DNA from 3 places in the Halomonas sp. RT37 genome. Region 2 is predicted to be linked to each of the others. Evidence: predicted binding sites of a transcription regulator. Region 2 holds the regulator's gene; each other region holds the start of a gene.

Region 1 (9,580 bases), 1.0 Mb from region 2:
GGGAGACGTACTGGCCTTCCCGATGCAGTCGCGCGTTGGCGCGGCGAAAGTCGTCCACCAGGGCCTCGGGAAGTACCAGGTAGCCGAGCCTGAGGCCCGGGTAGAGCACCTTGCTGAAGGTGCCGACGTAGAGCACCGGACCGCCCCCGGCCAGCCCCTGGAGGGAGGCCACCGGCGCAGTGGTATAGCGAAATTCGCTGTCGTAGTCGTCCTCGATGATCAGCGCGCCGTGGTGGCGGGCGAAGTCGAGCAGGGCGAGACGCCGTGCCACCGGCATCGTCACGCCGCAGGGGTACTGATGCGAAGGGGTGACATAGATCAGTCGAGGTGGCGGGCTATCCGGGGCGAGAGCCTCAGGCTGCATGCCCTGTGCGTCCACCGGTACCGGGACGGGCGTTAGCCCGGCCATGTTGAAGCAGGCCTTGGCACCGGCATAGCCGGGATCCTCGACCCAGACGCTGTCACCGGGGTCGGCCAGCAGGCGGGCGATCAGCTCGAAGCCCTGCTGGGCGCCCTGGGTAATCAGGATCTGATGTGGTTGGCAATTGACCGAGCGCGATAGACGCAGGTAGTCACACAGCGCCGTCTTGAGGGCGTGATGCCCGCCGCTGGTGGCGTAGCCGAAGGCATCCAGGCTGGCCTGGTGGCGATGGCGCCGTAGCAGGCGCTGCCACGCCTCGCGCGGGAACAGATCGAGGGCGGGGACGCCCGGGGCGAAGGCATCCCGGGAGCCCTCCATCTCGCCGCAGCTCTCCAGCAGGCGCTGACCTCGCCGAGAATGCCAGCGGCTCGCCTGGATGGGGGCGCCGGGCAACGGGCTGGGTTCGGGCAGCGCCAAAGACGCCACGAATAGCCCGGCCCCCGGGCGCGCCTCGACGAAGCCTTCTGCCACCAGGCGGTCCATGGCGGCAAGCACCGTGTTGCGGCCGATGCCGAGGTCCGCGGCCAGCCGTCGAGACGAGGGCAGGGCGCTGGCGGCGGGCAAGCTACCTTGCTGTATCCACTCGCGCAGGGCCGCGTACAGGCGCTGGGACAGCGAACCCGACGGGGGTTCGGCGGCGGGTGGCGCCAGGCGCATGGCCAGCGCTTCGGTGATCCATTCGGCGTGACGGTGAAGGCTGGGCACTGGTTCCCCTTTTCTGGACAGTATTGGTTCTTATGGTGGGACCACTATTGCGCAAGACTGGGTGCCTGTCATCCCGACGAGCCGGTGCGCCTCTGGCCAGCCGGCGCACACGACCGCCAATGTGAAAGGTGACTCATGAACCATGTTCGTCCTGCCTGTATCGCCGATCTACAACCCCTGAGTGAGCTGCTCGATGGCTACCGGGTGTTCTATTCACAGGAAAGCGACATCCAGGCTGCCCGCGACTTTCTCCAGACGCGCCTCGCGCTCGCCGACTCGCGCCTGCTGGTCAGCGACAACGAGGGTGTGCTCGAAGGCTTCGTTCAGCTCTATCCGACGCTATCCACGGTACGGGTGGGACCGCGCTGGACCCTGGCCGACCTGTTCGTGGCGCCCGAGGCGCGTGGCAAGGGGATCGGCCGTGAGCTGATGGAGGCCGCCGCGAACCTGGCGAGGGAGCAGGGCGTGGGCCAGTTGACGCTTAATACCCAGACCCACAACCACACCGCCCAGGCGCTGTATGAGTCACTTAACTGGCAACGCAACGACGCCTTCTACGCCTATACCCTGAACCTGGATGACCCTGCGGGCACATAAACTTCTACTTCTCGCAGTCAACATTGATGGATGCCAACCACTCTGAAGGAGCGCGTGACCCTTGTATCAGCCAAGACACTTCGCCATGACCGACGAAGACGCCATGATGGCGGTGGTCCGAGCCTATCCCTTTGCGACCCTGGTCACCGACGGTGACCAGGGGGTGTGTATCGACCACCTGCCGCTGATGGTCGAGCAGACGTCACAGGGCGCGCTGGTGCTGCGTGGCCATATCGCCCGAGCCAATGCCCTCTGGCGGCTGGGTGAGGGTGAGCGAGCAGACGCGGCAGCGATCGAGGCGGTGGCGATCTTTCATGGCCCCGACGCCTATATTTCGCCTGGCTGGTATCCCGACAAGCGCCGCCATGGTCGCGTGGTGCCGACCTGGAACTACCAGGTGGTGCATGCCCATGGTCGGCTCGTCTTCCCGCGTGAAAGCGATTGGCTCACCTCGCACCTGACGTCGCTGGTCGATCGCTTCGAGGCGGGCCGGGAAGCGCCCTGGGCGGTGGACGACGCCCCCGAAGACTACCTGGAGGGGATGCGTCGTGGCATTGTGGGGGTAGAGCTTGAGGTGACGCGCCTGGTGGGCAAACACAAGGCCAGCCAGCACAAGCCGTTGGAAGAACGCGAGGGTATCCGCGAAGGCCTTCGAGAGGATGGGCGTTCGGCTTGTGACGCTGCCGTGCTGTGTGGAGATGATCCAGCGCCAAGGTACGAAGGCGATTGACCCCTTGGACTGGCATTCGAGATCGGGCGACTGGTGGGCAAGCACTTGGCTGACTAGTACAAGCCCGGCAGCACAAGCCCAGGAAGAACGCGAGGGCATCCGCGAAGGCCTTCGAGGGGATGGGCTTGCTGACCACGCCGCCGCCGTGCTCAGTGGCGACCCATGACGACGATCCTGCGTGCGGGTATGAACAACGATGGAGTAAGGACGCGAGATGAATGACTGCCTGAGGCAGGCAACGCTGGAGGACGCCGAAACGCTGGCCGCCCTGGGGCGCCGCACCTTTTACCAGACCTTTGTCGACTTTTACTCCAAGGCGACCATGGAGCGCTATCTGAGTGATGCCTTTGACCTGGGAAGGGTGCAGCGCGAGTTGGCCTGCCCACAGTCGCGATTCTGGCTGCTGGAAGAGGCCGGCCGCAGCGAGACGGGTGAAGCGGGAAAGGAGCGCGAGGGCGTTGCCAAGGGGCCCGTAGCGGTCGGCTATCTCAAGCTCAACTGGGGGGAGGCCCAGACCGATCTGAGCGAGCACAATGGTCTCGAGATCGAGCGCATCTATCTGCTGGCCGAGGCCCAGGGCCGAGGGCTTGGCAAGATGCTGTACGACAAGGCCATCACCGAGGCGCGAGAACAGGCCAGGGCTTTCGTCTGGCTGGGCGTGTGGGAAAACAATCATCCCGCCATCGCCTTCTATCGCTCCCGGGGCTTTGTCGAGGTAGGCACCCACAGTTTTCAGATGGGCGATGTGGTGGACAGGGATCTGATCATGCGGCGTGATCTCTGACGTAGCCATCGCCATCGCCATCGACCATAAGGTCCCATGGATAGAACATCGCTGCACCACGATACTGCGAGGCCACCATCAATGGACAACAACAAGACGAGGGAATCTCTGTGAGTTATCGAATTGCCACCATCGCTGGTGACGGTATTGGCCCGGAGGTGGCGGGCGCCACGGTGCAGGTACTGCAAGCGCTGCTGGGTAGCGACGTGCTGCGTTTCGACTGGCTCGACGGTGGAGCGGGGCACTATGACAAGACCGGCGAGGTGCTGCCCCAGTCGACGCTGGACGCCTGTCGGGCCAGTCACGCCATCCTGCATGGAGCCGCCGGGCTGCCGGGGGTGACCTACGACGACGGTACCGAGGTGGGCAACGACCTGCACCTCAAGCTGCGCTTCGGACTGGACCTTTACGCTAACGTGCGTCCGATCCGCCTGCTGCCCGGGGTCGAGTCGCCGCTGAGACACCATCAGCCCGGTACCATCGACTATGTCATCGTGCGCGAGAACACCGAAGGCCTCTACGCCAGCCGCGGCGCCGGGGTGGTGCTGCGAGACGAGATGGCCAGCGACAGCCTGGTGATCACCCGCAAGGGCACCGAGCGAGTCGCGCGCTTCGCCCTGGAGCTGTCACGGCGACGTCAGGGCGCACCGAAGGACGGCAAGCGGCGGCTCACCGTCTGCGACAAGGCCAACATCCTCAGAAGCTACGCCTTCTTCCGTCGGGTATGCGACGAGGTAGGCGCCGAGTTCAACGACGTCGAACTCGACTATGCCTACGTTGACGCCATGACGGTGCACCTGGTCAAGCGCCCGGACTTCTATGACGTGATCGTTGCCGAGAATCTGTTCGGTGACATCATCTCGGACCTGGGGGCGGCCACCGTCGGCGGGATGGGGGTGTCGCCGTCTGCCGAACTGGGCGATCGCCACGGTCTGTTCCAGGGGGCCCACGGCAGCGCCCCGGATATCGCCGGGCAGGACGCCGCCAACCCCATCGCCACCCTGTTGTCCGGGGCCATGATGCTCGAATGGCTGGCGGTGGAGCACGCCGACGATCGTTTGTCTGACGCCGCCGGTCGGTTGCGTCAAGCGGTGGACGGCGTACTGTCCGATGGCCGGTATCGGCCCCGGGAATTCGGCGGCGATACCGGCTGCAGCGCCTTTACCGAACAGGTGCTCCGCCAGCTCGACCGTCTGCCAGCGTAATGGTACTAACGCGGCAGATTGAACAGAGTGGGCCAGTAATATGCGGTCCATTCTGGTGCCGGCCGTTGCGGGGTGCACCGGTGCTTGGCGCTGTGGTGGTGCAGAAGTAGGGGGCGGGGTAGCGAAGTGCACCACATGTGGTGCATTGGTGCGCCCCGGTGGCGCGAGATGCTCTCTTGTGGCGCAAGGCGGGGTGGGTAAGCCCCCGTCTTGGCCGACGTAATGTCGGAATTTATAAATGTTTTATATGGCTGGCATGGGACTTGCTTGAAGTGGTGATGGAGGTCGACGTCGCAAGACGTCAGGCCTGAGCGATACAGCGGTTTTACCTGAACCGCCTGGCTCCCTCTCGACGATGGTCCATCACAACGACAAGGCAACCCCTGGAGGTTTCCCATGCCCACCGCTTCGATCTCTTCTACGCAGGTTTGTGCCCACCGTTCCAAAGCGCTTTCTAGAAAGGCGCTGGCCAGCCTGGCCGTGTCCACGCTGTCGCTGGCCATCGCCGCACCGGCGCTCGCCCAGGAGGACCCGATCAAGGTCGGTATCCTGCATTCCCTGTCCGGTACCATGGCGATCAGCGAGTCGACCCTGAAAGACACCATGCTGATGCTGATCGAGCAGCAGAACGAAGCGGGTGGCCTGCTCGGCCGCGAGCTTGAGCCGGTGGTGGTGGACCCGGCCTCCAACTGGCCGCTGTTTGCCGAGAAGGCCCGCGAGCTGCTGGCGCAGGAAGAGGTCGACGTGATCTTCGGCAACTGGACCTCGGTGTCGCGCAAGTCGGTGCTGCCGGTGGTCGAGGAGCTCAACGGTCTGCTGTTCTATCCGGTGCAGTACGAAGGCGAGGAATCCTCCGAAAACGTCTTCTACACCGGCGCTGCGCCCAACCAGCAGGCGATTCCTGCGGTGGACTACCTGATGAACGAGGTCGGTGTTGAGCGCTGGGTGCTGGCCGGTACCGACTATGTCTATCCGCGCACGACCAACAAGATCCTCGAAGCCTACCTGAAATCACAGGGCGTGGCCGACGAGGACATCATGGTCAACTACACCCCCTTCGGTCATTCCGACTGGCAGAACATCGTCTCCGAGATCAAGCAGTTCGGTGGTGCCGGCAAGAAGACGGCGGTGGTCTCCACCATCAATGGCGACGCCAACGTGCCCTTCTACCGGGAGCTGGCCAACCAGGGCGTCGAGGCCTCGGACATCCCGGTGGTGGCCTTCTCGGTGGGCGAGCAGGAGCTGTCCGGTCTCGACACCGCGCCGCTGGTCGGCCACCTGGCGGCCTGGAACTACTTCATGAGCGTGGATGAAGACGTCAACTACGACTTCATCGACGCCTGGTACGACTACACCGGCGACGACAACGCCGTCACCAACGACCCCATGGAAGCCCACTATATCGGCTTCAACATGTGGGCCGAGGCGGTGCGCAAGGCCGAGACCACCGATGTAGATGCGGTCAAGGAAGCGATCATCGGTGTGTCGGTGCCCAATCTCACCGGTGGCTACGCCACCATGATGCCCAACCACCACATCACCAAGCCGGTGCTGATCGGCGAGATCCAGGACAACGGCCAGTTCTCGGTGGTGTGGCAGACCCCGTCCACCGTGGCCGGCGACGCCTGGTCCGACTATCTGGAAGGCTCCCGCGATCTGATCAGCGACTGGCGTGCTCCGCTTGAGTGCGGCAACTACAACGTGGTGCAGGGTAGCTGCGGTGGTGGCTCAGACGTCGCCTCCAGCGAATAGAACATAACGACAAGGGGCCGGTGTGCACGGCGCACCGGCCCGGATCACGCCAACCCTGCCCGTGGTGCCGTCGGCACCCGGGTGTCTCAAGGGACCTCACCATGAATTTAATTGCAGGTCGTCACTGGCTGAGCGCGCTGGTGCTGCTTTGCCTCGTCGCCCTGGGGCTGGGCCAGGCTTGGGCTCAGGACGCCGGCGCTTCTAAGGCCGCGTCTTCCGACCAGGGGCCGGCGCTGTTGTCGGCGCTGGCCGAGTCCAGCTTCCGCGACAAGGAAGCGGCCATCGACGCCATCGCCGAGAGCGGTGACGAGCGCGCCCGGCGCTGGCTCGAGAGCTTCGCCGAGGGCAAGCTCGCCCGCGTCAAGGACAGCGGCGCTATCGTCGTGGTACTGGAAAATCGCGGTCGCAACTGGCCCGTGGCCGACGCCCTGACGCTGGAACCGGCGGGCAAAATATCGCGCCGCGAGCTCGACCGCGTCTCCATCAACAACAGTCTCAGGGGCTATCTGGACAGCACCCTGGCGCTGATCGACCTGCGTGTCGACGACCCCGCCCAGCGGCTGGCGGCGGCGCGGGATCTGCTGGGCGAGGTCGAGGCCGAGGCCGTCGATTCGCTGAGCGAGCTGGCCGCCGCCGAGAGCGACCCCGAGGTGGCCGCGACCCTGGAGCAGGCCATTGCCATCGCACGGGTCGAGCAGGGGGACGTCGCGGCGGTCGAGGCGCTGTCCGGCAGCCTCAATGGCCAGGCCAGGGCCGCGCTGATGCAGGCCAGCCGCAGCGACGACGTGGCGCTGGCGGAAGCCGCCCAGGCGGCGCTGGCCGAGAGCGAGCAGGCGCTCAAGCTCAACCGCGCCGCCGAGACGCTCTACTTCGGCCTGTCGCTGGGCTCGGTGCTGGTACTGGCGGCGATCGGCCTGGCTATCACCTTCGGCGTCATGGGGGTGATCAACATGGCCCACGGCGAGCTGATCATGCTGGGGGCCTACACCACCTGGGCGATGCAGCAGCTGTTGCCGGGGCAGCCGGGGCTTGCGCTGCTGCTGGCGATTCCGGCGGGCTTTCTGGTGGCGGCGCTGGTGGGTGTGGCCATCGAGCGAGGCGTCATCCAGTTCCTCAAGGGGCGTCCGCTGGAAACCCTGCTGGCGACCTTCGGCGTCAGCCTGATCCTGCAGCAGCTGGTGCGCACCCTGATCTCACCGCTCAACCGTACCGTGGTGACGCCCGAGTGGATGAGCGGCTCGCTGGTGATCAACGAGGCGCTGTCGCTGACCCTCAATCGCCTCTATGTGCTCGGCTTCGCCATCCTGGTGTTTGCCGCCCTGATGCTGGTGATGCGCCGCACCCGGCTGGGACTGGAGGTACGGGCGGTAACCCAGAACCGTGCCATGGCACGCTCCATGGGCATTCGCGCGACCCGCGTCGACATCCTGACCTTCGCGCTGGGGTCGGGGGTGGCTGGCCTTGCCGGGGTGGCGCTGTCACAGCTCACCAACGTCGGTCCCAACCTCGGCCAGAACTACATCATCGACTCCTTCATGGTGGTGGTGTTCGGCGGGGTCGGCAATCTGTGGGGCACCCTGGTGGCGGGGCTCTCGCTGGGGGTGATCAATCAGGTGCTGGAGCCCTGGGCCGGGGCGGTACTGGCCAAGATCCTGGTGCTGGTGTTCATCATTCTGTTCATTCAAAAGCGCCCGAGGGGACTCTTTCCCCAGGAGGGCCGCGCGGCGGAGGGCTGAGCGATGCCATCATCCCGACTATGGCTGGCTCGCCCGTTTGGCGAGCGGTCGACTCTGATCTTCCTGGCGGTGCTCGGTGCCACCATGGCGCTGGTGGTGGCGGCAAATCTGCTGCTGGCGCCGGAGCATCCGCTGCATGTCTCTACTTATACCGTTACCTTGCTGGGCAAGTACCTGTGCTACGCGCTGCTGGCGGTGGCGGTGGATCTGGTCTGGGGTTACCTGGGGATTCTCAGCCTGGGCCACGGCGCCTTCTTCGCCCTCGGCGGCTACGCCATGGGCATGTACCTGATGCGCCAGATCGGCGACCGCGGTGTCTACGGCGATCCACTGCTGCCGGACTTCATGGTGTTCCTCGACTGGGACAGTCTGCCCTGGTACTGGCTTGGCTTCGATATGGCCGGTTTTGCCTTTGTGATGGTGCTGCTGGCGCCGGGCCTGCTGGCGCTGGTGTTCGGCTTCCTGGCGTTCCGTTCGCGGGTCACCGGGGTCTATCTGTCGATCATCACCCAGGCGCTGACCTTTGCGCTGATGCTGGCGTTCTTCCGCAACGAGATGGGCTTTGGCGGCAACAACGGCCTGACCGACTTCAAGGAACTGCTGGGCTTCGACCTGTCCGCCGACGCCACACGACTGGGGCTGTTCATTGCATCCGGCGTGGCGCTGGCGCTGGGCTTCCTGCTGTGCCGCGCCATCGTGGTCAGCAAGCTCGGGCGGGTCTGCGTGGCGGTGCGCGACGCCGAGTCCCGCACCCGCTTTCTCGGCTACCGGGTGGAGCGCTATCAGCTGTTCGTGTTCGTCGTCTCGGCCATGCTGGCCGGGGTCGCCGGCGCCCTCTATGTGCCCCAGGTTGGCATCATCAACCCCAGCGAGTTCTCGCCGCTGTTCTCCATCGAGGTGGTGGTGTGGGTGGCCCTGGGTGGCCGTGCCACCCTCTATGGCGCGGTGATCGGTGCGCTGGCGGTGAACTACGCCAAGAGCGTGTTCACCGGGGTGATGCCGGAGGCCTGGCTGTTCGCGCTCGGTGCGCTGTTCGTGCTGGTGACGGTGCTGCTGCCCCAGGGCATCGCCGGGCTTTTGTCACGCTCTCGCCAGCAAGGCAGCGACGATGACAGCGACACGCAACCCGACACGCCAACCGACACGCTGGATGCAACCCCCAGGGAGGCCACCCCATGAGCTTTCTTCAGAGCCTGGCCGATCGCGATCGGGTCTTCGACTTCCTGGTCCCGGAACAATCGCCGGTCGACGTGCGCCACGGCCCGATCCTCTATCTCGAGGACGTGTCGGTGAGCTTCGACGGCTTCAAGGCCATCAATGATCTCAACCTGACCATCGACGACGGCGAACTGCGCTGCATCATCGGCCCCAACGGTGCTGGCAAGACCACCATGATGGACATCATCACCGGCAAGACGCGCCCGGATCAGGGCAGCGTGTGGTTCGGCAGCCGCCACAACCTGTTGACCAAGAACGAGCCGGAGATCGCCCGGCTCGGCATCGGGCGCAAGTTCCAGAAGCCCACGGTGTTCGAGGCGCTGACGGTGTTCGAGAACCTCGAGCTGGCGATGGCCATGGACAAGAGTCTGTGGCCGACGCTCAAGGCGCGCATGACCGGGGAGGTGCTGGCGCGAATCGAGGAGGTGCTCG
Region 2 (9,580 bases):
CTTCCATCAACACGCTCACGCACCGCGCTCCAGTTCGTCGACGCCGACATCCGGCGACCAGTTGTTGATCACGGCGTCGTAGTCACGATTGTGGTCACGCATGGCCTGATCGAACTGGTTGCGGAAGGTCAGACCGAGATTGATGCCATTGACGATGACATTGACCACCCGCCACTGGCCGTTGGACTTGCGCAGGGTGTAGTTGACCGGGTAGATGGTGCCGTCGGTGGCCACCACTTCCATCTCGACGCTGTCCTGATCGTCATAGCGTGAGGCGGACTGGTTATCGAGCACGCGAACTTCCTTGTACTCGAAGGTCACCAGGCCCTTGGCATAGGTGTCGAGCAGGGTCTGCTTGAACACCTCGACGAAGCGCGAACGCTGCTCCGGCGTGGCATTGTTGAAGTAGCGGCCCATCACACTGGCGCCGATGTAGCGAAAGTCGGCGACGCCACGCAGACTCTCGTCGACCATCTGCTTGAGCTCGTCGGGACGGTCCATGAAGTAGGCCTCTCGGCCGCCGATCATCCCCATCAGATCATTGACGCTGTCGCGAATCAGTTGCTCGGGGGATTGTTGGGCCATGGCCGGCAGACTGGCCAGCACCATCATCAGCGCCATCAACCAGCGGCGCAGGTGAACCATTGCGGGCAAAGAACGGGTCATGGGTTGCCTCCTTGTATCTCCGGAAACTGCCGGATCAGTCTTTCGTCAGATTGGACACGAACTGCTGGATCAGTTCCTCGAGCACCAGCGCGGACTGGGTATCACGAATCGCCTCACCCTCGGCGATCATCTCCGGTGACCCCCCGACCGACAGCCCGATGTACTGCTCGCCAAGCAGGCCCGAGGTAAGGATCGCCGCGGTGCTGTCATCCGGCAGCTTGCCGGCCAGGGAGCTGTCCAGCGACATCACCACCACGGCATCGTAGAACTCGGTATCCAGCTCGATGCTCTCTACCCGTCCCACGGTCACCCCGGCCATCGTCACTCGTGCCCGCGGCTTGAGCCCACCGATATTCGCGAAGTTGGCCCGGAGCTCGTAGGTGTCGTCGGCACGTTGCAGGTCCAGGCCGCTGACCTTGAGCCCCAAGAATACCAGCCCCAGGATACCGGCCAGCATGAACAGGCCCACACCAAACTCCATCGTCTTGCTGCGCTTCATGGACAGTCTCCGCAGAATCAGGAAAGCCCGCCGAACATCACGGCGGTAAGAACGAAATCCAAGCCCAGCACGGCCAGGGAGGAATACACCACGGTACGGGTGGTGGCCCGCGAAATACCTTCCGAGGTCGGCACCAGATCATACCCCTGGAACACGGCAATCCAGGTGACCACTATGGCGAACACGATGCTCTTGACCACGCCGTTGCCGATATCAGTAAAGAAGCCGACGCTGGCCTGCATGTTGCCCCAGTACGAGCCTTCGAACACCCCGAGCCACTCGACCCCGACCAGGTAGCCGCCGTACACGCCGACCACGCTGAAGCCGATGGTCAGCAGCGGCAGCGAGACGAACCCCGCCCACAGGCGTGGCGCCACGATACGACGCAGCGGATCGACACCGATCATCTCCATGCTGGTCAGCTGCTCGGTGGCCTTCATCAGGCCAATCTCGGCGGTCAATGCCGAGCCCGCGCGCCCGGCGAACAACAGCGCCGCCACCACCGGCGCCAGTTCACGCAACAGGGCCAACGACACCATCTGGCCGAGCGCGTCCTCGGCACCGAACCCGACCAGGATGGTGTAACCCTGAAGCGCCAGCACCATGCCGATGAACAGCCCCGACACCAGCACGATGGCCAACGACAGCACACCGACCGCATAGACCTGGGCCACCCACAGGCTGAACCCTTCTGCCGAGGGGCGCCCCAGCATGGACTGGCCGAGAAAGATGCTGGCCCGGCCGACGGCCTCCAGCAGGTCGCAGCCGCGCCGTCCCATATGGGTGATTCGTTCGATCATGGACGGCTCCCCTGGCCCAGAATGTCATCGTGGAAATCGTTGGCCGGGTAGTGAAACGGCACAGGGCCGTCCGGCTCACCATGCACGAACTGACTGACTCGGGCGTCCTGTTCCACGTCCAGCGATGCCGGCGTGCCGTGGGCCATGACCCGCCCGTCGGCGACCACGTAGACGTAGTCGGCGATGGACAGGGTCTCCTTGATATCGTGGGAGACCACCACCGCCGTCAAGCCCAGCGCCTGATTCAGCCGCCGAATCAACTGGACCAGCACACCCATGGAGATCGGATCCTGGCCGACGAAGGGCTCGTCGTAGAGAATCAATTCAGGATCCAGCGCCACCGCCCGCGCCAGCGCCACACGCCGTGTCATGCCGCCGGACAGCTCTGCTGGCATCAAGTCTCTGGCCCCACGCAGCCCCACCGCCTCGAGCTTCATCAGCACCACGTCACGCACCATGCTTTCCGGCAGATCGGTGTGCACCCGCAGCGGAAATGCCACGTTCTCGTAGACACTGAGATCGGAAAACAGCGCGCCACTCTGGAACAGCATGCCCATGCGCCGACGCATCTGGAACAGATCCTTGCGCGACAGGCGATGGACGTCCTGACCATCGATCAGGACGCGTCCGCCACTGGGGTTGAGCTGCCCCCCGATCAGTTTCAGCAGGGTAGTCTTCCCGGTGCCACTTGGCCCCATGATGGCCGTGATCTTGCCGCGGGGTATGGAGAGATCCACGCCGCGAAAGATATCCCTGTCGCCGCGCGTGAAATGCAGATTCTCCACCTCCACCAAGGAGGAAGCCGTCATCGCAGTCCCTATAGAGTCAGTATCACCGTGAACCGGCGGTTCAGACCGGACGCCCGCCCCGAATCCTCGGATTCGACGCCTGGCCAGACCTGAGCCCGAACCTTGAGAATAGAGCGCCTTGAGCCGCGCTCGGTTTTCGAACATCGTATCTTAACTCAAATGCAGCATGCCAGTGCCCCGGTTGCGCGCTTGCGCGCAGGTTTATCTAAGGGTTCAATGGGCGCCCTTTCTGCAACCAAGTCGTTCTCCATGCTGTTACCGTCTGTCGTCGTCGCCCTGGGCCTGGTGGGCCTGCTCTGGAGCGCGGATCGCTTTGTCGGCGCCGCCGCCGCCACCGCCTACCGCGCCGGCATGAGCATCATGCTGGTCGGCATGACCATCGTCTCCATCGGCACCTCTGCCCCGGAAATCGTGGTCTCGGTGATGGCCTCGCTGGATGGCGCCCCCGACCTGGCCACCGGCAATGCGCTGGGCTCCAATATCGCCAACATCGCGCTGGTACTGGGCGTGACTGCACTGGTGGTGCCGATCCCGGTGCGCTTCACCATCGTGCGCCGCGAGCTGCCACTGCTGTTGGGCGCCACCGGCCTCGCCGGCTACGCCCTGGCCGATGGCAGCCTCGAACGCCTCGACGCGGCCCTGCTGATCGCGCTGCTGGTATTCAGTCTGTGGTGGCTGTTTCGCGCCGACGAGGCCGAACAGGAGATGGCCGACGACATTCCCGGCATGGCACTGGGCAAGGCCATCGGCTGGCTGGTGCTGACCCTGGCGGTGATGATCGCCAGCTCCCGCGCCCTGGTCTGGGGCGCCACTGAGCTGGCACGCACCTTTGGCGTAAGCGAGCTGGTGATCGGTCTGACCGTCGTCGCCATCGGCACCAGCCTGCCGGAACTCGCCGCCTGCGTGGCCAGCGCGCTGAAGCGCCACCACGATCTGGCCATCGGCAACGTCATCGGCTCCAACCTGTTCAACATGCTGGCGGTACTGCCGGTACCGGCGCTGCTGGCGCCGGGAGCCACCGATCCCGCAGCCGCCGGCCGCGACTTTCCGGTAATGCTTGGCCTGACGCTGCTGCTGGCGGCGCTGCTGCTGTGGCAACGCCGCGGTCGCCTGGGGCGCTGGATCGGCGCGCTGCTGGCCTGCACCTATGCGCTTTATCTGACCTGGCTCGGCCTTTCGGTCGCGGCAGGCCCCTTGTGACAACGGCAGTAAACGGCAACAATCATGGCCATGAGCAAACACCCCTCCTCGGCGCAGACGCCGACCCTGAGCGTCCGCGATATCGCACGACGCACCCTGGAGCTGGAACGTGACGCCATCGACGCCCTGATCGGGCGTCTCGACGGCGACTTCGACCGTGCCTGCCAACTGCTGCTGGCCTGCCGCGGCCGGGTGGTCGTCACCGGCATGGGCAAGTCGGGACATGTCGGCGGCAAGATCGCCGCCACCCTGGCAAGCACCGGCACGCCGGCCTTTTTTGTCCATCCCGGTGAAGCCAGTCATGGTGACCTGGGCATGATCACGCCCGGCGACGTCGTCCTGGCACTGTCCAACTCCGGCGAAACCGCCGAGGTCACTGCCCTGTTGCCGCTGCTCAAGCGCATGGGCATTCCACTGATCAGCATGACCGGCCGAGCGCACTCGACCCTGGCCCGCCACGCTGAGGCCCATCTATACGCAGGGGTCGAGCGCGAGGCCTGCCCGCTGGACCTGGCCCCGACCTCTTCGACCACCGCAGCGCTGGCGCTGGGCGACGCCCTGGCGGTGGCTCTGCTCGAGACCCGCGGCTTCACCGCCGAGGATTTCGCCCTGTCCCATCCGGGCGGCAGCCTGGGCAAGCGACTGCTGTTGACCGTGGCCGATCTGATGCACACCGGCGACCGCCTGCCCTCAGTACCGTCGGGCTCGCCGCTGCGCGACGCCCTGCTCGAGATCACCCGCCAGGGCCTTGGCTTTACCTGCGTGGTGTCCCCCGACGGCACCCTGGCCGGGGTCTATACCGACGGCGACCTGCGCCGCACCCTGGATCGTCATCAAGACTTCAGCTCGCTTACCGTGGATGACGTGATGACCACCCCCGGGCGACGCATCGGCCCCGCCACCCTGGCGGCGGAGGCGGTCAAGCTGATGGAGGAAGGCCGGATCACCGCCCTGGCGGTGGTCGATGACGAGCAGCGCCCAGTCGGTGCACTGCATATGCACGACCTGCTGGCCGCCGGTGTCATCTGAGCCTCATTTATCCCTTTACAAGGAACGCCGTCATGTCTCACGAGCTTCTCGCCTCCCTCGCGCCGGATCTGGTGGAGCGCCTGCGCCACATCAAGCTGCTGGCGCTGGACGTGGACGGCGTACTGACCGATGGTCGACTGTACTTCCACGCCGACGGCTCCGAGTTGAAGGCGTTCAACACCCTGGATGGCCACGGCCTCAAGCTGGCCAAGCGCGCCGGTATCCAGGTGGCCCTGATCACCGGGCGCAGCTCCCCCATGGTCACCCAGAGAGCCAGAGCACTCGGCATTGAGCACGTACAGCAAGGGGTCGAGCGCAAGCTGCCCGCCCTTGAATCGCTGTGCGATTCGCTTGGCCTGGCCCTCGACCAGGTCGCCTACTGCGGCGATGACCTGCCCGACCTTCCCTGCATCCATCGCAGTGCGGTCGGCATCACCGTGCCAGGCGCCCCCTGCTACCTTCGTCAGCACGCCGACTGGGTCACCCAGGTTGCCGGCGGACATGGCGCGGTGCGCGAGATCACCGACACCCTGCTGATGGCCCAGGGCCGCCTCGACGATATCATCGACAGCTACCTGAGCAACGGACCGCTGACATGAAACTGAGCGCACTGCGTCCAGGCTTTCGCTTCTGGCTGGTCATCCTGCTGCTGGTACTCGGTGGCGGCCTGACGTTGCTCGACCCCCGCGAGAGCAACGTCCCCGACCTGGTACCCAATGACAAGGCCGGCGAGCCCGACTACTACCTGGTGGATGCCCGCCTGACCCGCTTCGATGCCCAGGGCACCCCCCATCAGCGCATCGATACGCCACGCCTTGTGCACACACCGCTCGACGACGTCACCCGGGTGGACCAGCCGGACCTTGCGCTGATCGACGACAGCGGCCGAGAGTGGATCGCCGACGCCGACAACGGTGAACTGGGTCCGGACGGCAACCCCCTGACCCTGTCGGGCGACGCCCATCTCGAGGCCCCCGCAGAGCGTTGGCAGCTTGATACAGAGGTATTGGTCTACGACAGCGACAGTGGCCATGTCTGGAGCGAAACGCCAGCCGTCCTACGCCAACCCCCTCAACAGATGCAAGGGGAGCGCTTCGACGCCTGGATCCATGACAATACCGCTCGCCTGACCGACAATGTCACCGGTCATCATCCGCCAGAGCCTCAATAAGGAGCCCCTTCCATGATGCGTCCAAGTCCCGCCCTCCTGCTTGCCCTGGCCCTTGGCCTGGCCGCCGGCGCCACCGGCAGCAGTGTCCTGGCGCTGGAAAGTGATCGCAGCGCACCGATTCAGGTGGAGGCCGACCAGCTGGATCTCGATGATCGCGCCGGTACCGCGGTCTATACCGGCGACGTGCGCATTGTGCAAGGCAGCATGATCCTCACCGGCGAACGCGTCGAGATCCAGCGCAACGACCAGGGACAACTGTCACTGGCGACCGCGACCGGCTCCCGCGCCTACCTCGAGCAGAAGCCATCCCCGGAAGAACCGGTGGTCAAGGGCTGGGGCCGCAAGGTGATCTACCACGTGGCCGAACGCCGCATGGAGCTGATCGACCAGGCTGAGCTGCACAAGGCCAATGACACCTTCGACGGTGCCTATCTGGAGTACTTCCTCGATCGCCGCGTGGTCCAGGCCCGCTCCAGCGCCCAGGGCGTCCAGGGCGAGCAGCGCATTCGCATGACCCTCGAGCCGGAAAGCCAAGGAAACTGATGAAGACTCTCCACGCTCGCCATCTGGCCAAGAGCTACAAGAAGCGTCGCGTCGTCCAGGACATCAGCCTGTCGATCGAGCAGGGCAGCATCGTCGGTCTGCTGGGCCCCAACGGGGCCGGCAAGACCACCTCCTTCTACATGATCGTCGGCCTGGTCAGAGCCGACGCCGGCAGCATCAGCATCGATGATCGGGACCTGAGCCGCGCGGCCATGCACCAGCGCGCGCTGGCCGGTATCGGCTACCTGCCTCAGGAGGCTTCGATCTTTCGCAAGCTGTCGGTGGCCGACAACATCATGGCGATCCTCGAGACCCGCAAGGACCTCGACCGCGAGGGCCGAGAAGCACGTCTCGAGCAACTCCTCGAGGATTTCCACGTCAGCCATATTCGTGACAACCCCGGCATGAGCCTGTCCGGCGGGGAGCGGCGCCGGGTCGAGATCGCTCGCGCCCTGGCCACCGAGCCGGCCTTTATCCTGCTCGATGAACCCTTCGCCGGGGTCGACCCGATCTCGGTGGGCGAGATCAAGTCCATCATTCGTCAACTCAAGGCCCGCGATATCGGCGTCCTGATCACCGATCACAACGTGCGCGAGACCCTCGATATCTGCGATCGTGCCTACATCGTCGGCGACGGCCAGATCATCGCCGAGGGCAGCGCCGAGTCCATCCTCGCCAACCAGCGCGTCAAGGAGGTCTACCTGGGCGAGAACTTCCGCCTCTAGACCGCAGGGCCGCCCGACAGCCGCAGTCGCAGTCGCATCAAGCGGCCGCAACACTTGCCAGCATCAGCATTCAACCGCCGGCCCCGAAAGGGTCGGCCTCACCTTGCACACAGGGCCTCCCTCGAAAGAAGCACCTCCCCCCTACCAAGTTGTTCCACATCGACCTTTACACTCCCTCCCACAGGTCAAAAAACACCAACTTGGCAAGATGCTTGCATGTCTGATGACTCGTCGTTAGGGTAAAGCCTTTCGACAACACTGGTGGATCCCGACCCATGGCCCTCAAGGCGTCACTGCAGCTGCGCATCGGTACCCAGCTGACCATGACCCCGCAACTGCAACAGGCGATCGGCCTGCTGCAGCTTTCGACCCTGGACCTGCGCCAGGAGGTCCAGCAGGCGCTGGAGGCCAACCCCATGCTCGAACTCGAGGACGAGTTCGGCGAACAGCAGACCAGGGAAGCCGTGGAAGATGACTGGGCGGATCAGATTCCCTCGGAACTCAGTGTGGACAGCGACTGGTCCGACACCTACCAGGACCTGGGCACCACCCCCGCCGGCAGTGGCGAGGCGCCGGATTTCGAGCGCCAGGCAAGCTCCCAGTCACTGCACAGCCACCTGAGCTGGCAACTGGCGATGCTCGACGTCAGCGACCAGGAGCGCCTGATCGCCGAGAGCCTGCTCGACGCGGTCAACGCCGACGGCTATCTCGAGCAGACACTGGATGACATTGCCCAGGGGCTCGAGCAAGACGGTCGTCGCCCCCCTCCCCTCGCAGAGGTGGAGGCGGTGCTGGTTCGGCTGCAACAGTTCGAACCGACCGGAGTGTTCGCCCGCGACCTGCGCGAGTGTCTGATGCTGCAACTGGATAGCCTGCCTCGCGATACCGTCCTGCTGCCCCAGGCCGGACGACTGGTAAGACAGTTTCTCGAGGCGCTGGCCAGCGGCGACCGACGTCTGCTGAAGCGCCGACTAGGACTCGATGACGACCAACTCGACAGCGTCATCGAGCTGATCCGGAGCCTCGACCCACGTCCCGGCAGCCAGTTCGGTGACAGCGATAACGACTACGTCATACCCGACCTGGTGGTACGCCACACCGAAGAGGGCTGGCGCGTTGAACTCAACCCGGATGCAATGCCCCGACTGCGCATCCAGCCCGACTACGCTGCGCTGATTCGGCGCGCGGACAAGAGCCAGGACAACCAGTTCCTCAAGGACCACCTGCAGGAGGCGCGCTGGCTGATCAAGAGTCTGTCCAGCCGCAACGACACCTTGCTGAAGGTCGGCCGGGAAATCATGGTGCGTCAGATCGACTTCCTCGAGCAGGGAGAAGCGGCCATGAAACCGTTGGTGCTGGCCGATATCGCAGACAAGGTGGAGATGCACGAGTCCACCATCTCCCGCGTGACCACCCAGAAGTTCGTGCACACGCCTCGCGGCGTGTTCGAGTTGAAGTATTTTTTCTCGAGCCAGGTCGGCCAGGATGGCGACGCCCATTCCAGTACCGCCATCCGCGCCATGATCAAATCGTTGATTCAAAAGGAACCTGCCCGCAAACCTCTGTCGGACAGCAAACTGGTGGAATTGCTGGCGGAAGACGGCGTCAATGTCGCCAGACGCACCGTGGCAAAGTACCGGGAAGCCATGAATATTCCGTCTTCCAGCGAGCGCAAGCGACTGCGCTGAGGCCTTGCGCTGCGGCGTCGCTAGCCTAGTTATCGGGAAAGCGCAAGCACTTGAAATTTCGCATGACATCTGCGTCTTTCTGCGTAGCGTCGAGGGGGTTTGCAGGATCGGAAAAAGGGTTACAATCAAGCCACCACCCGAAAGAGCAAGGAGCCTGTCATGCAAGTCAACATCACCGGCCACCACGTCGAATTGACCGATCCCCTGCGTGACTACGTACAAGAGAAGCTCACCCGTGTGGAGCGCCACTACGACAACATCACCAACGTCCAGGTGACCCTCTCGGTGGAAAAGGAACGCCAGCTGGCCGCCTGCACCCTTCACGCCGCCGGTGCCGACCTGCATGCCGAAGCGCAGGACGGCGACATGTATGCTGCTATCGACGCCCTTGCCGACAAGCTGGACCGCCAGCTGGTCAAGCACAAGGAAAAATCCCAAGCCCGCGCCCAA
Region 3 (9,580 bases), 520 kb from region 2:
GGTTTCGTTGGGGGGCGCTTTCGTTCCGCTGGGGGCGCTTACAACAGCTCTTCGCCGGCCAGGGCCAGGCGCGAGCGCTCGACGCTCTTCAAGGTCACATGGCCGGCATGGGGCCAGTTCTTGAAGTTCTGAACCACTGCGGCCATGCCGCAGGTATTGGCGGTGAGGTAAGGGGTGTCGATCTGGCCGACGTTGCCCAGACAGACGATCTTGGTGTTGCGTCCCGCTCGGGTGATCAGGCTCTTCAACTGCTTTGGCGTAAAGTTCTGGGCCTCGTCGATGATCAGGAAGGTGTCGTTGAGGGTGCGTCCACGCATGAAGCCCGGCGCCCGGATCTGTACGCGTGAGCCCAGCAGTTGGCGCGTGGCGTCCTGGTTCCAGGTCGAGCTTCCGTCATGCTCGTCGCGCAGCAGGTTGTCCATGTTGTCGTGGAAGGCGCCCATCCAGGGCGACATCTTTTCCTCTTCGGTGCCGGGCAGAAAGCCGATGTCCTCGCTCATGGAGATCGGCGCTCGGGTGAACACCACCCGTTCGAAGCGCTTGGTATCGAGGGTCTGCTGGAAGGCCGCGGCCAGGGTCATGAAGGTCTTGCCGGTACCGGCACTACCGGCCACCGTGACCAGGTCCACGGCGTCGTCCATCAGCAGGTTCAAGGTGAAGTTCTGCCGGCTGTCGTGGGCGTGTACCCCCCAGACGCTGGCGCCGTGGCGATAGTTGGTCAGAAGCTCCAGGGTGGCCTGGTGGGGGGCGAGTTCGCGCACGATGGCTTCGAAGCTGGCCTCGCTGTCGGCGTCGGACACCAGCATGCCCAGGTGCCAGTGCTGGGGAATCTCGCCGCTCAGGCGATAGATGACACGGTCATGGTCGCGCTCGACCTTGACGTCCAGCGCCATGGCGTCCCACAAGCCACGGCCGGCGTCCTCATACACAGCGACACCGTCGGTCATGGCGTCGGAGTCATCGAAGGCGCGATCGGTCAGGTAGTCCTCGACCGGCACGCCGAGGGCGGCGGCCTTGACCCGCAGGTTGATGTCCTTGGTGACCAGGATCACCGAGGCGTCGGGGCGCTCCTGACGCAGTCGGCAGGTCTCGCCGAGCAGACGATTGTCGGGGCTGTCTTCCAGGTTGTCGGGCAGGGTGAGGTCGGAGTAGCAGAGCAGTCTCAGTCGGCCATCTGGTCCGCTGACGCGGGTGATGGGAATACCTTGGCGTATCTGGTCGATGTCGACGTTGGCGGTCAGGTCAGAGAGGGTCCGGCTGACTTGCCGGGCGGTGCGGGCGATTTCGCGGATGCCATTCTTGTGCTTGTCGAGCTCCTCGAGCACGGTCATGGGGATAACCACTTCGTGCTCTTCGAACTGGTAGAGGGCGCTGGGATCATGGATCAGTACGTTGGTGTCCAGCACGTACAGTCGGGTGGCCTTCTTGTCGATGCGTACCATCGGCACAGCTCTCCTGATTGTCACCTTGGGCGTCAACATGACGCCTTGATGTCGACACTCTCAGCGCGCGATGTCAGGAATGTGACAGCCGCCAAGGTGTCGGATTGCACACGATAGGCTCCTCCTGTGGCCATGAAACGGTTCTCAACCGATTCTCAACTGGTTCTCAATCGATTCTCGAACCCTTGGGCGGGTTGGCCGTTCCTTGCAGCTTGTCCCGCTGTGGCGCAAGACGTGCTGCCAACGGCGCTTCTTTACATTGGACCCTGATTCGGTCCAGCGGTGCCCTTGAGTCAAGCATGGACGATGACAAAAATGCTGCAAGGGCGAAGTGTCAACGCTGCGCTATCAGGTCAATTCTTCGGTCAACCTTCCCGCTCACGCCAGGCCGGTCCTCTGCGATTCGGCCGCGACGGACTTATCCCCCGAGATGACGGTCAGGACCGAGCCCGCCAGCTTTCGTGCCGCACAGGCCCGGGCCGAAATGCTGCGGCGCTCAGGGTGCGATCATTACCCTGTCCTGGTCGAAGGCCACCGCCCAGGTGCGCAGCGAGACGCTGTCGTCTTCCACGCAACTGCCGTCCTTGAGGCGAAAGTGCTGCTTGTACAGGGGAGAGGCCACCACCGGCTCTCCCTGGATGTCGCCGACGATGCCTCTGGCCAGCACATTGGCCTTGGCGATGGGGTCGTGGTGGTCGATGGCGAACAGTTCCGGGCTATGCCCGGGCAAGTAGAACAGCGCCACCTGGGCGGGGCCCTCGGCGCTGTCGATCCAGGCGGCGACACCGGAGAAGGGCACCAGGTCGCTGCGCTGGCACAGCGGTATCCAATCCAGCGAACGGCTGATGGAAGAAGCGGTCATGGAAAACTCCTTGTGGCGTTGTTGGCAGCCCGTCTCGTGACGTGGTGTCGGTCACGAGGGCGGAAACGGTGGTTGGCTCAGGCTGGGCGGAGCTGACCGCGCTCCTCGGTGACGATGATGTCCGGGTCGGGGCGGCTGTCGTTGACGTAGCTGCGAAAGCGCTTGAGCTTGTCCGGATCGGCCAGGGCGCCCGCCCACTCGCACTCGTAGGTATCGATGACGTGCTGCATCTGGCGTTCGAGCTCCTCGCCGATGCCCAGACTGTCGTCGAGCACCACCGCCTTGAGGTAGTCGAGGCCTCCCTCGAGGTTTTCGCGCCACACAGAAGTCCGCTGCAGTCGATCGGCGGTGCGTACGTAGAACATCAACAGACGGTCGATGGCCTGGATCAGGGCCTGGTCATCCAGGTCGGTGGCGAACAGCTCCGCATGACGCGGACGCATGCCGCCGTTGCCGCAGACGTACAGGTTCCAGCCATGCTCGGTGGCGATGACGCCGATATCCTTGCTCTGGGCCTCGGCGCACTCGCGGGTGCAGCCGGACACCGCAAACTTGAGCTTGTGCGGCGAGCGCAGTCCCTTGTAGCGATGCTCGAGCCGCAGCGCCATGCCGACGCTGTCCTGGACGCCGTAGCGGCACCAGCTGCTGCCGACGCAGGATTTCACCGTGCGCAGCGACTTGCCGTAGGCGTGTCCGGTCTCGAAGCCAGCGTCGATCAGTTCCTCCCAGATGGCCGGCAGGTCTTCCAGGCGCGCGCCGAACAGGTCGATGCGCTGGCCGCCGGTGATCTTGGTGTAGAGGCCGTACTTCTTGCCCACCTGGCCCAGCACGATCAGCTTGTCCGGGGTGATCTCACCGCCGGCGATACGTGGCACCACGGAAAAGGTGCCGTTCTTCTGCATGTTGGCCATGAAGGTGTCATTGGTGTCCTGCAGCGGGATATGCGCCGCGTCGGTGATCGGCTCGTTGAAGCAGGAGGCCAGGATCGAGGCCACCGCCGGCTTGCAGACGTCACAGCCGAGACTCGGCGCCCCGTCGTCCAGGATGGTGCCGTGTCGGGTCATCAATTCGCTGAAGGTCTTGATGCCCTCGACCCGAACGATATCGAAGAGCTGCTGGCGGGTGTGGGCGAAGTGCTCGCACAGGGAGGTGTCGACCTCCATGCCGCGGGCCGCCAGTTCATGGTCGAAGACGTTCTTGAGCAGCGCCGCACAGCCGCCGCAGCCGGTACTGGCCTTGGTCGTCCCCTTGACCGCGCCGAGGTCCTCGCAGCCGGCGTCGATGGCGACGCTGATGGCGCCCTTGGTGACGTTGTGGCACGAGCAGATGGTGGCACTGTCCGGTAGGGCGTCCGGGCCCAGCGCCGGCGCCGGTTCGCTGGAGGGCACGATCAACGAGGCGGGGTCCGCCGGCAGATCCAGGCCATTGGCGTAGTACTGCATCAGGCTGTCGTAGGCGGAGTTGTCGCCCACCAGCATGGCGCCGAGCAGGCGCTTGCCGTCACCGGAGACCACCAGCTTGCGATAGACCTGCTGGATCTGGTCGAAGTAGCGGTACTGCTTGGCGCCGGGATGGCGGTTGGCGTGGGCGTCGCCGATGGCCCCCACGTCGACCCCCATCAGCTTGAGCTTGGTGCTCATGTCGGCCCCGGTGAAGGTCGAATCGCCACCGCACAGGGTGTCGGCCGCGGCCTTGGCCATCTGGTAACCGGGGGCGACCAGGCCGAAGATGCTGTTGTTGTACAGCGCGACCTCGCCCACCGCGAGGATGGCGGGATCGCTGGTCAGGCAGTGGTCATCGATCACCACGCCGCCACGTTCGCCGATCTCGAGCCCGCACTCGCGGGCCAGCTCGTCCCGGGGGCGTATACCGGCGGAGAACACGATCAGATCGGTCTCCAGCACCTTGTCGTCCTGAAATACCATGCGCAGACGGCTGGCTTCACCGGGGACGATCTCGCGGGTCGCTCTTTCGGTCAGCACCTGGACGCCCAGGCCCTCGATCTTTTCCTTGAGCAGTTCACCGCCTTGCTCGTCCACCTGCATCGGCATCAGACGCGGGGCAAATTCGACCACCGCAGTGTCCAGGTCGAGGCCGCGCAGGGCGTTGGCGGCCTCCAGCCCGAGCAGTCCGCCCCCCACCACCACGCCGGTATTGGCGGTGGCGGCGGCGGCGCGAATGGCGTCGAGATCGTCCAGGGTGCGGTAGACCAGGCAGCCCTCGCGATCATTGCCGGGAATCGGCGGGACGAAGGGGAAGGAACCGGTGGCCAGCACCAGACGGTCGAAGTCGAGGTTGCCAGCGTCGGTGTGAACGCGCCGTGCATCGCGATCGATGGCGGTGACCGCCTGGTGCAACTTGAGCTCGATGCCGTGCTCGGCGTAGTAGTCGGCGGTGGAGAGCGCCAGGGACTGGGCGTCGCGGCCGCTGAAGTACTCTGACAGGTGCACTCGGTCGTAGGCCAGATGACGTTCCTCGCCGAACACCACGATGCGGTAGCGGCGGTGCTGATCACGTTCGACCAGCTGCTCGACCAGGTGGTGACCGACCATGCCGTTGCCTACCACGACCAGGGTGGGGCGGGTATCCGCGGCGTTGCTGTCGGGAGCATTGTGTGCGGCGAAATTGTGCTTTGTGCTGGACATCAGGCGGCATCCTGTTCGGTGGTCGATGGGGCGGTGTCGGTGGTGGCGTCGTCCGCCAGCAGGGCCTCGGTATCGGCCTGGCCCAGCAGCAGCGAGTGGCGCACTCGGTCCAGTCGCAGGCCTTGCTCGGCGAGCCGGAATAACCAGGGGCCCATGCGGGTATCGCCGTAGAGCACGGCGCCCTCGAGTCGGCCGTCGCGCAGCAGCAGTCGGCGGTATTCCCCCTGGTCGCGGTAGCTGAGGACCTCATGTCCGTCCTCGGCCTCGGTGGGGCCGAAGGCGTACAGCGAGACGCCGGAAACCTTGAGCTTGGTGGCGCAGGCGCGTTCGTGGTATGGCGCCGACGGCTCGCCGCACAGGCGACTGGCCAGTACCTCGACCTGATGCCAGATCGGCTCCACCAGGCCGTAGGTGGTGTCCTCGAACTGGCAGCATTCGCCGAGGGCAGAAATGTCGGGGTCCGAGGTGGCCAGGGTGTCGTCGACGACGATGGCGCGATCGCAATCGAGCCCCGCATCCCTGCCCAGCTCGGCGTTGGGGGTGATGCCGGCGGCGATCACCACGCAGTTCGCCGGCAGCAGGCGCTCGTCGTCTTCCAGGCGTACGCCGATCACCTTGCCGTGCTCATCGCCGACGATCTCGGCCAGCCGCGCCCCGGTCTCAAGATGGATGCCGCGGCCTTCGATTTCGCTTGCCAGCATGGTGCTGGCGGTGGCGTCCAGCTGCCGGTTCATCAGGCGCGTTGAGCGTTGCAGCACGCACACCTGCATGCCTCGGGCGGCGAGGCCGGCGGCGGCCTCCAGGCCCAGCAGACCACCACCGACCACCACCGCCGCGCCGCCAGCCTTTGCTGCGTCGGCCAGGCGCGCCGCATCGTCCAGATCGCGAAAGCCCGACACGCCCGTCAGCGTGATGCCGGGGATCTGTGGCATGGCGCTGCGCGAACCCAGCGCCAGCACCAGATGGTCGTAGGGGATCACCTCGCCGTCGTCGCACTCGACCAGGCGCCGGGCACGATCGATCCGCTCCACTCGCGCGCCCAGGCGCTGATCGACCGTGACGGCGGAGTCATGCGGCGGTGTCAGCGTCAATCCATCCTGCTCGACATCGCCGGCCAGCCAGCTCGACAGCAGAATGCGGTTGTAGGCCGCGTGCGGTTCGGCGCCGATCACGGTGATGTGTCGTGGGGCATTACTCTTGGCCGCCAGGGTCTCGATCAATCGATGCGCGGCCATGCCGTTGCCGACGATTGCCAGGTGGGGAAGACGTGCGTCATCAGACCTCGTCGGGGAAGACGAGCCGGCCTGGGTCATTTCGGAACGGGACCTTGAGTCAGGCAGGCCAGAGGAACGGGGCCTGGAGTCAGAAGGACCAGTGGAATAAGGCATCGCATGGGCTCCAAAAACGCCAAAGACGTCTCTCACACCTCCGGCGTCGGAGGGTGAAGAGACGTCTTTGTCTAGTGTCGGTGCGATCGCCGTTGACCGCCGCCGGCATTCGCCGGCACTTGCTACAGGCTATCCAAGTTTCATGCCTGTTTTACGTTTTGTGCAGGTAAAACAGCCTGTTGGTGTAGGCCCTGGCGGAGGGCGTCAGCACCGGTCAGGCAGGGTTCAGGGCGTGTCGGCACCGTACTGGTGCGTGGCGGCGTCGTAATGCACAGCGCTGTAGCACTCCTCCAGGGTGGCGGTGTCGAGCTGTCGCCCGCGAGCCTCGAGCAGCGGCGACAACCGCTGGATCAGCCCCTCGAAGTCGGCCGTCAGGGGGCGCAGTCGCTCACCGATGCAGGGGTAGCCTGGGGCGGCTTCCAGCGGCAGCTCGTCGAGATGGCCTACGGCTTCATCGAGGTAGGGGGGCAGCGCCAGCCAGGCCAGGGTCTGGCGTCTGGCCTCAGGCGCCTTGTCCAGCCACAGGGCGGCGGCCTGGAGGGCGCGCAGCAGCGCGGACAGGGTATTCGGGTAGCGCCGCGCCCAGGAGGCCGTCACCCCCAGCACCTTCTCGGGATGCGCCGGCATCAGTTCCGCACCGCTGGCCACCACTCGACCCACCTGACGATGCTGGGCCAGGCTGCCCCAGGGCTCGCCGACGCAGAAGCCATCGATCTCGCCTTCGCGCAGGGCGTCCACCATGCGCGGGGGCGGCAGCGCGACCAGTTCGACCTCGCTGTCGACGTCGATGTCGCCGCGAGCCAGCCAATCACGCAGCAACAGGTGTTGGCAGGAGTAGGGGTAGACCATGGCCAGGCGTGGCCGGGTGCCTTCTTTCAGCGAGGCCTTGAAGCGTCGGGCCAGTTCGCTGGCCGCGCCGAAGGCGCCGGGCTCCCCGCTGTCGACCGAAGCGCCAACCGCCTCGACCAGGCGGCGAGACAGCACCAACGTGTTGCCCTGGCGGCTCAGCACCGCGGCGGCCAGGGTGTCACAAGGCGCGCGGGACAGCCCCAGGCTCATGGCCAGCGGCATCGGCGCCAGCATCTGGGCGCCGTCAAGCAGGCCGGCGGCGACCTTGTCGCGCAGGGTGGACCAGGCGTTCTCGCGTGACAGGCTGACCTCGACCCCCTGGGCGGCGAAGAAGCCGCCTTCCCGGGCGATGATCAACAGCGCAGCATCCAGCAGCGGCACGAATCCCAGGGTCAGGCTGGCGAGCTCGGGTGGATGCGGCGCGCCAGTTCTGGACGTGCTGGCCGCGTCAGAAGACAGCGATGGACTCATGATCCCTTCTCCAGTGGCTTGAGGATGTCGACGACGTTCTGGGCGACCTGTGCGATGCGCTGGCCGCGGTCCATGGCCAGCTTGCGCAGCATGCGGTAGGCCTGTTCCTCATCGCAGCTCTGATGCTTCATCAACAGGCCCTTGGCCTGTTCGATGCGCTTGCGGTCGGCGAGCTGGTTGCGTGCCTTGTCGAGGTCGCGGCGCATTCCCTGAAAGGCTTCGAAGCGGGCGATGGCGACATCGATGACCGCCTTGACGCGGTTGGCCGCCAGACCGTCCACCACATAGGCGCTGACGCCGGCCTTCACCGCCGCCTTGAGCGATTCGGGGTCGTGCTGGTCGGCGAAGAACACCACCGGTCGGGGGTTTTCCCGCTGCAGCAGCGCCATGCTTTCCAGGGTGTCCCGGTCAGGCGATTCCATGTCGATGATGACCACGTCGGGTTGATGCTGCTGCACCATGTCGTTGAGGCTGGCCGGGCTTGACAGTCGGCAGACCACCTGGTGTCCGTCCAGCGCAAGCGCCTCTTCGACCATGGCGGCGCGCACTATCTCGTCGTCGACCAGCAGGACCTTCAAGGTGTCGTGTTCGGGCATGGGCGTGGCTCGATGATGCTGTCGCTCGATAGAGCTCGAGTCGACGTGATGAGGGGGGCACCTTGGGTGCCTCTGCACCTGTCAGCGCAAAAGGCGTTCCATTTTCGATCTTGTCGTTTTCTGTCAGGGAGATAACCCCCTGCAAAGCCGCCGCCGTGCCCCCGCAGATATGCCGGGCAGGCGCTCGCGCACCGAAAGGGTGCGTAAACGGTGGCCTCTATCGTTCGTTGTGGTGCGAGCCTGGGGTCTGTCAGACGTCTTCTCGCCACCATCGACTGGGCAAACGTCAGAAAAAACCTCGTTGGTTCAATTGGCTGGCACCGGCTTTCCGCGTGACAAGGGGCGATTGCGGTGTTCTGGCACAGGGTTTGCTTTAATTACTGCCAAAGCTAGTGCCGTTGTTGGTGCCATGGGCATCACTCAGCCGAGCCAGATGACTAAGCCGAGCCAGATCGCTAGGCCGAGCCAGATCACTAGGCCGAGCCAGGAAGGGTCCCGACGCTGGTGGCGGGTGGGCCGGTCCGACAACTCGTCTGCAACGGGCGCTAGCACACACGAAATCCAGCGCGGGATTTCATCCGGCAACGACGCCCATCTCCTCGAGCCTCGCTCGACGGGATGGGCGTCGTGCGTTTGGGCCGCAGCAAGACCCGACCGATCAAGGCCCGGCCACTAGCGGAGCGATGATCTGCCGATGAGAGACCGCCGATATGCCAGAGCAGCAAGATGGCCGACAGGAGAGCGCGATGACCCGGACGGATAGCGACAGCACGGAGATCGACAGCGGTGCAGGCGGAGAGGCCACAGGCACCACCTGTCCCTACTGCGGGGTCGGCTGCGGCGTCGAGCTACGTCGCGATGGCGAGGCGGTTACCCTCAGGGGCGATCGGGATCACCCGGCCAACTTCGGTCGCCTGTGCGTCAAGGGCTCGGCCTTGGCGGAGACCCTTGGCGTTCAGGGGCGCTTGACGCGACCCAGGGTGGACGGTCGCGAAACCGACTGGGACAGCGCGCTGGACGCCGTCGCCGAGCGTCTGGGAGCGATTGCCGAGGGCAGCGGTCCAGAGGCCATTGCCGGCTACCTGTCCGGGCAGCTATTGACCGAGGACTACTACGTCGCCAACAAGTTGTTCAAGGGATTTCTCGGGACACCGCACCTGGATACCAACTCGCGGCTGTGCATGGCGTCAGCGGTGGCGGCCTACAAGCGCACCTTGGGCGCCGACGCCGTCCCCTGCAACTACGAGGATCTGGAAGAGGCCGAACTGGTGGTGCTGGTGGGGTCCAATCTGGCCTGGAACCATCCGGTGCTGTATCAGCGGCTGCG

What was found. Region 2 encodes sigma-54, which starts transcription at its own class of promoters, with help from an activator protein. Its sites were predicted from a motif close to TGGCACNNNNNTTGCTNT; they were not measured.
Region 1: a site for sigma-54 is predicted at 4,695-4,712, ahead of urtA (urea ABC transporter substrate-binding protein). Genes of this name have one in related genera too.
Region 3: a site for sigma-54 is predicted at 8,337-8,354, ahead of NFG58_RS05430 (ANTAR domain-containing protein). Genes of this name have one in related genera too.

Annotation. Positions count from the first base shown of each region.
Region 1 covers NZ_CP098827.1:2,730,816-2,740,395, reverse strand. The annotation lists gene NFG58_RS11765 (PLP-dependent aminotransferase family protein) at 1-1,078, opposite strand, end outside; gene NFG58_RS11760 (GNAT family N-acetyltransferase) at 1,262-1,723, shown strand; gene NFG58_RS11755 (FMN-binding negative transcriptional regulator) at 1,785-2,453, shown strand; gene NFG58_RS11750 (N-acetyltransferase) at 2,668-3,237, shown strand; gene NFG58_RS11745 (isocitrate/isopropylmalate dehydrogenase family protein) at 3,348-4,442, shown strand; gene urtA (urea ABC transporter substrate-binding protein) at 4,839-6,194, shown strand; gene urtB (urea ABC transporter permease subunit UrtB) at 6,296-7,930, shown strand; gene urtC (urea ABC transporter permease subunit UrtC) at 7,934-9,109, shown strand; gene urtD (urea ABC transporter ATP-binding protein UrtD) at 9,106-9,580, shown strand, end outside.
Region 2 covers NZ_CP098827.1:1,720,380-1,729,959, reverse strand. The annotation lists gene NFG58_RS07515 (STAS domain-containing protein) at 1-19, opposite strand, end outside; gene NFG58_RS07510 (ABC transporter substrate-binding protein) at 16-666, opposite strand; gene mlaD (outer membrane lipid asymmetry maintenance protein MlaD) at 701-1,165, opposite strand; gene mlaE (lipid asymmetry maintenance ABC transporter permease subunit MlaE) at 1,183-1,965, opposite strand; gene NFG58_RS07495 (ATP-binding cassette domain-containing protein) at 1,962-2,774, opposite strand; gene NFG58_RS07490 (calcium/sodium antiporter) at 3,024-3,974, shown strand; gene NFG58_RS07485 (KpsF/GutQ family sugar-phosphate isomerase) at 4,005-5,003, shown strand; gene NFG58_RS07480 (HAD hydrolase family protein) at 5,036-5,602, shown strand; gene lptC (LPS export ABC transporter periplasmic protein LptC) at 5,599-6,174, shown strand; gene lptA (lipopolysaccharide transport periplasmic protein LptA) at 6,187-6,717, shown strand; gene lptB (LPS export ABC transporter ATP-binding protein) at 6,717-7,442, shown strand; gene NFG58_RS07460 (RNA polymerase factor sigma-54) at 7,718-9,130, shown strand; gene raiA (ribosome-associated translation inhibitor RaiA) at 9,290-9,580, shown strand, end outside.
Region 3 covers NZ_CP098827.1:1,198,638-1,208,217, forward strand. The annotation lists gene NFG58_RS05405 (PhoH family protein) at 39-1,442, opposite strand; gene nirD (nitrite reductase small subunit NirD) at 1,939-2,304, opposite strand; gene nirB (nitrite reductase large subunit NirB) at 2,382-4,949, opposite strand; gene NFG58_RS05420 (FAD-dependent oxidoreductase) at 4,949-6,262, opposite strand; gene NFG58_RS05425 (CmpA/NrtA family ABC transporter substrate-binding protein) at 6,563-7,657, opposite strand; gene NFG58_RS05430 (ANTAR domain-containing protein) at 7,654-8,253, opposite strand; gene NFG58_RS05435 (nitrate reductase) at 9,000-9,580, shown strand, end outside.